2 regions of the Arthrobacter sp. 01N442 genome follow, and region 2 is predicted to be linked to the other one. Evidence: riboswitches for the same ligand, from Rfam matches in the RefSeq annotation. Region 2 holds a riboswitch; the other holds the start of a gene.
What was found. Region 2 has a riboswitch for glycine ahead of gcvP (aminomethyl-transferring glycine dehydrogenase). Riboswitches for the same ligand answer to the same signal wherever they lie in the genome.
Positions count from the first base shown of each region.

Region 1: it holds a riboswitch for glycine, as region 2 does, so the genes downstream of both, gcvP (aminomethyl-transferring glycine dehydrogenase) here and gcvP (aminomethyl-transferring glycine dehydrogenase) in region 2, are expected to answer to the same signal.

Region 1 covers NZ_JBFTRD010000009.1:73,789-77,198, reverse strand. The annotation lists gene gcvP (aminomethyl-transferring glycine dehydrogenase) at 1-1,973, opposite strand, end outside; glycine riboswitch at 2,013-2,128, opposite strand; glycine riboswitch at 2,130-2,228, opposite strand; gene AC1DNC_RS16160 (TetR/AcrR family transcriptional regulator) at 2,680-3,219, opposite strand; gene AC1DNC_RS16155 (MFS transporter) at 3,288-3,410, shown strand, end outside.
Region 2 covers NZ_JBFTRD010000001.1:3,540-6,949, forward strand. The annotation lists gene gcvP (aminomethyl-transferring glycine dehydrogenase) at 1-1,341, opposite strand, end outside; glycine riboswitch at 1,477-1,576, opposite strand; glycine riboswitch at 1,862-1,959, shown strand; gene AC1DNC_RS00025 (amino acid permease) at 2,115-3,410, shown strand, end outside.

The DNA.
Region 1 (3,410 bases), on a different contig from region 2:
ACGTCGGCGTCGTACACCCCGTGCGTCGACGGGTAGGTGATCATGATCGCCGAGAGAGCGTCCTTGTGCAGCTCGATCTTGGCCTGCAGGTCCACGTGGTCGATCGTGCCGTCCGAGGCGGTGGCCACGACGACGACCTTCATGCCGGCCAGCACCGCAGAGGCGGCGTTGGTGCCGTGCGCCGAGGCCGGGATCAGGCAGATATTGCGCTGGTTATCCCCTCGGGAGAGGTGGTAGCCGCGGATCGCGAGGAGCCCGGCCAGCTCGCCCTGGGACCCGGCGTTCGGCTGGATGGAGACCTGGTCGTAGCCGGTGATCTCGGTCAGCTGGGCTTCGAGGTCCTCGATCAATTCGCGCCAGCCCGCGGTCTGGGACTCGGGTGCGAACGGGTGGATGGAGGCGAATTCCGGCCAGGAGATGGCCTCCATCTCGGCCGTGGCGTTCAGCTTCATAGTGCACGACCCCAGCGGAATCATCGTCCGGTCCAGGGCCAGGTCACGGTCCGAGAGGCGGCGGATGTAGCGCAGCAGCTGGGTCTCGGAACGGTGCGTGTTGAAGACCGGGTGCTGCAGGTAATCCGAGGTGCGTTCGACGGCGGAGTCCAGGGCGAAGCCTTCAGAAGTGTCGGCGACGGACGCGCCGAAGGCGGCGACGACGTCGGCGACGATGGCCGCCGTCGTGGCTTCATCGGCGGAGATACCGACAGTGTCGGCATCGATGGCGCGCAGGTTGATGCCCTTGGCGTCAGCGGCGGCGATGAATTCGGCGGCCTTGCCCGGCACGGAAACGGTCACGGTGTCGAAGAACGAGGCGTGCTGCACGTCCAGTCCGGCGGCCTTGAGGGAGGCGGCAATGGTCCGGGCGTGGCCGTGAACGGTCTCCGCGATCGCCTTCAGCCCGTCCGGGCCGTGGTAGACGGCGTAGAACGAGGCGACGATGGCCAGCAGCGCCTGGGCGGTGCAGATGTTGGAGGTCGCCTTTTCACGGCGGATGTGCTGCTCGCGGGTCTGCAGCGCCAAGCGGTAGGCGGGGACGCCGGCGTTATCCTTGGACACGCCCACGAGCCGACCGGGCATGGAGCGTTCCAGGCCCTTCTGGACGGCCATGTACGCGGCGTGCGGGCCGCCGAAGAACAGCGGAACGCCGAAGCGCTGGGCGGAGCCGACAGCGATGTCGGCTCCCTGCTCACCGGGAGGGGTGATCAGGGTCAGGGACAGCAGGTCAGCCGCGACGGTGACGAGCGCGCCGCGCCCCTTCGCGTCCGCAATGACGGCCGAGTGGTCGAAAACGCGGCCGGAGGCACCGGGCTGCTGCAGCACGACGCCGTTGATGACGCCCTCGGGCAGGCCCTTGGACAGGTCCGCGACCTCGACCTCGAAGCCAAGGGCCTCGGCGCGGCCCTTGACGATCGCGATGGTCTGCGGGAGGCAGTCGGCGTCGAGGACGGTCTTCCCGTCGTGGGCCGTCTTGTTCTTGTTCGCCCGGCGCATCATCAGCACGGCCTCGGCGACGGCGGTGGCTTCATCCAGCAGCGAGGCGTTGGCGATCGGCAGGCCGACGAGGTCCTGGACCATGGTCTGGAAGTTCAGCAGGGCCTCCAGTCGGCCCTGCGAGATTTCCGGCTGGTAGGGGGTGTAGGCGGTGTACCAGGCCGGAGCTTCGAGGATGTTCCGGCGGATCACGGCGGGGGTGACGGTGTCGTAGTAGCCCTGGCCGATCATTTGAACGGCGGTCTTGTTCTTGGAGGCGATCCGGCGCAGTTCGGCGAGAACTTCCACTTCGCTCAGGGCGGCGCCGAGCGCCAGGTCGGAGTCCTGCCGGATGTCCTTCGGAACGGCGGTGTCCACCAGGGCGTCGACGGTGTCGTGGCCGACAGCCTTCAGCATGGTGTCGACGTCGGCCTGGCGGCGAGCGCCGATATGCCGGTCAACGAAGGACGTGGAGGCTGAGGTAACAGTCACAAGGAACTCCATAACTAAGGCGGCGCAGGGTACGCCACATTGATTCGGGTTCCTCCCCGCTCTGTATTGGACCTGAGAGTTTCCGCGCAGCCGCTTTCGCGAGGCTCCGCTTGCACCGTCGGTGAGCACAGCACGCCATGGGGCGCACTCGCTGCTTTCCAGAGTTGCCTTGCCGCGGCGGTACATGGGCCTGAGAGATTCCTGGGGAGGGTTTGCTCCTACGGCGCCTGCTTGTACCTACTTGCAGAACTCTCCCGCCGCAGATCAAAGGCATATTCAATTGCTCGTGACCGTAGTCACAGCCTCCATTGTCCTACGCCGCAGACGCGTCCGCAAACTCCGCTCCCCCAGACGCTCCCTCGCCTCCGGCACGACCTACCCCAACGCTCCCTCACCTCCGGCACGACCCACCCCAACGCTCCCTCACCTCCGGCACGACCCACCCCAACGCTCCCTCACCTGATGTGCGGGAGGGTTTCCTCGATGGGCACCGGACGTGAAGGAGCGTGCCCGGAAGAGCACCGGACGTGAGGGAGGGTTTCCCGGAAGAGCACCAGACCTGAGGGAGCGTCCCCCGGAAGGGCACCAGACCTGAGGGAGCGTCCCCCGGAAGAGCACCGGACCTGAGGCAGCGTCCCCCGGGAGGGCACCACACCTGAGGGAGCGTCCCCCGGAAGAGCGCCAAACCCGAGGGAGCGTCCCCTCGGCTTGGGCCGGATCAGCCGCGGAGTCGTTCGACGGCGGCCAGCAGGCTTTCGACATCGCCGGCCACCTCGGCCGGCGCCTCGCCGGGCCCCCGCGCCAGCATGGCATTGAAGTACAGCCCGTCCCCCATGTAGAGCACGGGCTTGGCCATCGCGGGTCCCACGTCGGCGGCAAGGAGGGCCAGCCAGCTCGCCTGCACCCCGGCCATCCGCCGCAGGGTTTCAGCGTGGGCCACTTCGGCCAGGCGGGTGGCGGCGACAAAGACGCGGTCCAGCGGGGTGTCGGCCCACACCGAGGACCTGATGAAGTACGCGGCCGCTCCCTCCGGGGCTGCGGCCATGGCAGCCAGATCCTCGGCGAGGAGCCGGTCCAGGCGCTCCAGCAGCACCGAGATCATGGCTTCCTTGTTCGGGAAGTGGTACAGCAGTCCCCCCTTGGAAACGCCGGCCAGCTTGGCTACGGCGTCCAGCGTCGCAGCGCGCTCTCCCTCCGTAATGAGAAGGGATTCGAAGGCGTCAAGGACGGCTTCGCGGGCAACGGGTTTTCTGGCCATGGCTCCCATCATGCCTGCCTGAACAGCAATTTCTTAACTATACCGTCCAGACGGTACAGTTATTGTTTATGAGTACCGCGTCCCTGTCCGCCGCCACCCATGCCGCCCCGGCTCCCCGCGCACCCTGGCGCGATTGGCTGGCCTTGTCGCTGCTCATGTTCCCGGTTCTGCTCGTGGCCGTGGACAACACC
Region 2 (3,410 bases):
GCCGGCACCGAAGGCCACGGCCACCGCGGAGAGGACTTCCGGCGTCGTGGTCTCATCGACCGACACGCCAACTGTGTCCGGGTCGATGAAGCGCAGGTTGATGCCGCGGGCTTCCGCGGCGGTGATGACCTTGCGGGCTTTGCCGGGGACGCGGACGGTCAGGGTGTCGAAGAAGGACCCGCTGAGCAGTTCGCGGCCCGCCGTTTCCAGTGCGGTGGCGAGGACCCGGGCGTTGTTGTGGACGTTGTCGGCGATCGCTTTCAGTCCGTCCGGGCCGTGGTAGACGGCGTAGAACGAGGAGACGATCGCCAGCAGGGCCTGCGCGGTGCAGATGTTGGACGTGGCCTTCTCGCGGCGGATGTGCTGCTCGCGGGTCTGCAGCGCCAGCCGATAGGCGGGGGCGCCGGCGTTGTCCTTGGACACCCCCACGATGCGGCCCGGCAGGGTGCGTTCCATCCCGGCCCGCACGGCCATGTAGGCGGCGTGCGGGCCGCCGAAGAACAGCGGCACGCCGAAGCGCTGGGTGGATCCGACGGCGATATCGGCGCCCTGCTCACCGGGAGGTGTGATCAGGGTCAGGGCAAGCAGGTCCGCGGCGACGGTGACGAGGGCGCCGCGCTCCTTCGCGTCCGCAATGATCGTGGACTGGTCCCAGACGCGGCCGGAAACGCCGGGCTGCTGCAGCACGATGCCGTTGATGTCGCCCTCGGGCAGGCCGTGGGACAGGTCAGCGACCTCGACCTCGAAGCCGAGGGCCTCGGCGCGGCCCTTGACGATCGCGATGGTCTGCGGGAGGCAGTCGGCGTCGATGACGGTCTTGCCGTCGTGGGCCGCCTTGTCCTTATTGGCCCGGCGCATCAGCAGCACTGCCTCGGCGACGGCGGTGGCTTCGTCCAGCAGCGAGGCGTTGGCAACCGGCAGGGCGGTCAAATCCTGGACCATGGTCTGGAAGTTCAACAGCGCCTCCAGCCGGCCCTGCGATATTTCCGGCTGGTAGGGCGTGTAGGCGGTGTACCAGGCCGGAGCTTCGAGGATGTTCCGCCGGATCACGGCGGGGGTCACCGTGTCGTAGTAGCCCTGCCCGATCATCTGCACGGCGGTTTTGTTTTTCGATGCCAGCCTGCGCAGCTCGGCCAGGACCTCCACCTCGCTGAGGGCATCGGTCAATCGCAGGGGAACATCCTGGCGGATGGAATCGGGAACGGCGGTATCAACCAGGCCGTCAACGCTGTCGTAGCCGACAGCCTTCAGCATGGTGTCGACGTCGGCCTGGCGGCGCGCGCCGATATGGCGGTCGGCGAAGTTGGATGGAAGAGATTGAACCGTCAAGAGGAACTCCAAGGTTTGGCCGGCGCAACGCGCCGGAGGGGACCGGGTTCCTCCCCGCTCTGTATTGGACCTGAGAGATTCCGCAGACCTTTGTCCGCTTGCACCGTCGGTGAGCCAGGAACGTGCCTGACTGCTTTCCAGAGTTGCCTCGCCGCGGCGGTACGGGGGCCTGAGAGATTCCTGGGGAGGATTTGCTCCTACGGCGCCTGCCCGGTGATGACGGGGAGGACTCTCCCGCCACGGCTCGAAAGGCTTATTTGAATGTGGTGATTCGGCTCACACGCTACACACAATCCCCGCACCCGGCAACACGATGGCGCCGTGCGACGAAACAATTCGACGGGGTTGACTTTCCAGCGTGATCCATCCCACACTGAATCGGCCAAGCAATGTTCCGGACGGAACAGATGGCCAGTGTTTCTGCGGATCCGGGGATTCCCGGAGGCGCGGAATTCGGTTGCGGCCGGTGGTGGAGCGGGGTTGATCTCCCCGCCACTGCGCCTTCCGCACCACAACAAAATCAACATGCTTACGATCTGCGGCGGGAGAGTCCTGCCGGTACATTCAGCAGGCGCCGTAGGAGCAAATCCTCCCCAGGAATCTCTCAGGCCCATGTACCGCCGCGGCGAGGCGACTCTGGAAAGCAGCCGGACGGCGTCCGGCTCACCGAAGGTGCAAGCGGTTCCTGCGGGGGCAGGAAACGCGGAAACTCTCAGGTCCAAGACAGAGCGGGGAGGAACCCGAATCATCGTGGCACCGATGCCACTTGAACGATGGAGTTCCTCATGACGATTCAGCGACCACCCACTACCGCAGTCGAAGCCCCGCACCTTGAGCGGCAGCTCAGCAACCGGCACATCCAGCTCATCGCGATCGGCGGCGCCATCGGCACCGGCCTGTTCATGGGCTCGGGCAAGACCATCTCGGCGGCCGGCCCGTCGGTGATCTTCGTTTACATGATTATCGGCTTCATGCTGTTTTTCGTCATGCGGGCCATGGGCGAGCTGCTCCTGTCCAACCTGCACTACAAGTCGTTCAGCGATTTCGCGGCAGATCTATTGGGTCCCTGGGCCGGGTTCTTCACCGGGTGGACTTACTGGTTCTGCTGGGTGATCACCGGCATTGCAGACGTCATTGCCATCGCCGGGTACTCCCAGGAACTCTGGCCGGGACTGCCCCTCTGGATCCCGGGGCTGGTCACCATTGCGATCCTGCTGCTGTTGAACCTGACAACGGTGAAGGCGTTCGGTGAGACCGAGTTCTGGTTTGCCCTCATCAAGATCATCGCCATCGCTGCGCTGATCGTCGTGGGCCTGTTCATGATCTTCAGCGGATTCAGCTCCGAGGCCGGACCGGCAACCTTCAGCAACCTCTGGAGCCATGGCGGCTTCTTCCCGAATGAGTTCATGGGCTTCGTGGCCGGATTCCAGATCGCCGTGTTCGCTTTCGTGGGCATCGAACTGGTGGGCACGACGGCGGCAGAGGCCAAGGACCCGGAGAAGAACCTGCCCCGCGCCATCAACTCCATCCCGGTGCGCGTCCTCCTCTTCTACGTCGGCGCCCTCATCATCCTGATGTCCGTCATCCCGTGGACCCAGTTCGCCGCCGGACACAGCCCATTCATCGCCATGTTCTCCCTGGCCGGCCTCGGCGCGGCCGCCACGGTCGTCAACCTGGTGGTCCTCAGCTCGGCGATGTCCTCGGCCAACTCCGGCATCTACTCCACCTCGCGCATGGTCTACGGCCTGGCCCAGGAAGGTGACGCGCCGGCACGCTTCGGCGACCTGTCCCGCCGCAAGGTTCCGCAGAACGCACTCTTCCTGTCCTGCGTGCTGCTGCTGGCCGGCGTCGTGCTCATGTACGCGGGGGAGAACATCGGCAAGGCCTTTGAAATGGTCACCACCGTTTCCGCGGTCTGCTTCATCTTTGTCTGGTCGATCATCCTCGCCAGCTACGTAGCGTTCCGCCGTCGCCGTCCCGGTTTGCATGACTCATCCAAGTTCAAAATGCCCGGCGGCGTTCCCATGGTCTGGGTTGTCTTCGCCTTCTTCGCCTTCGTGCTCTGGACCCTGACCACCCAG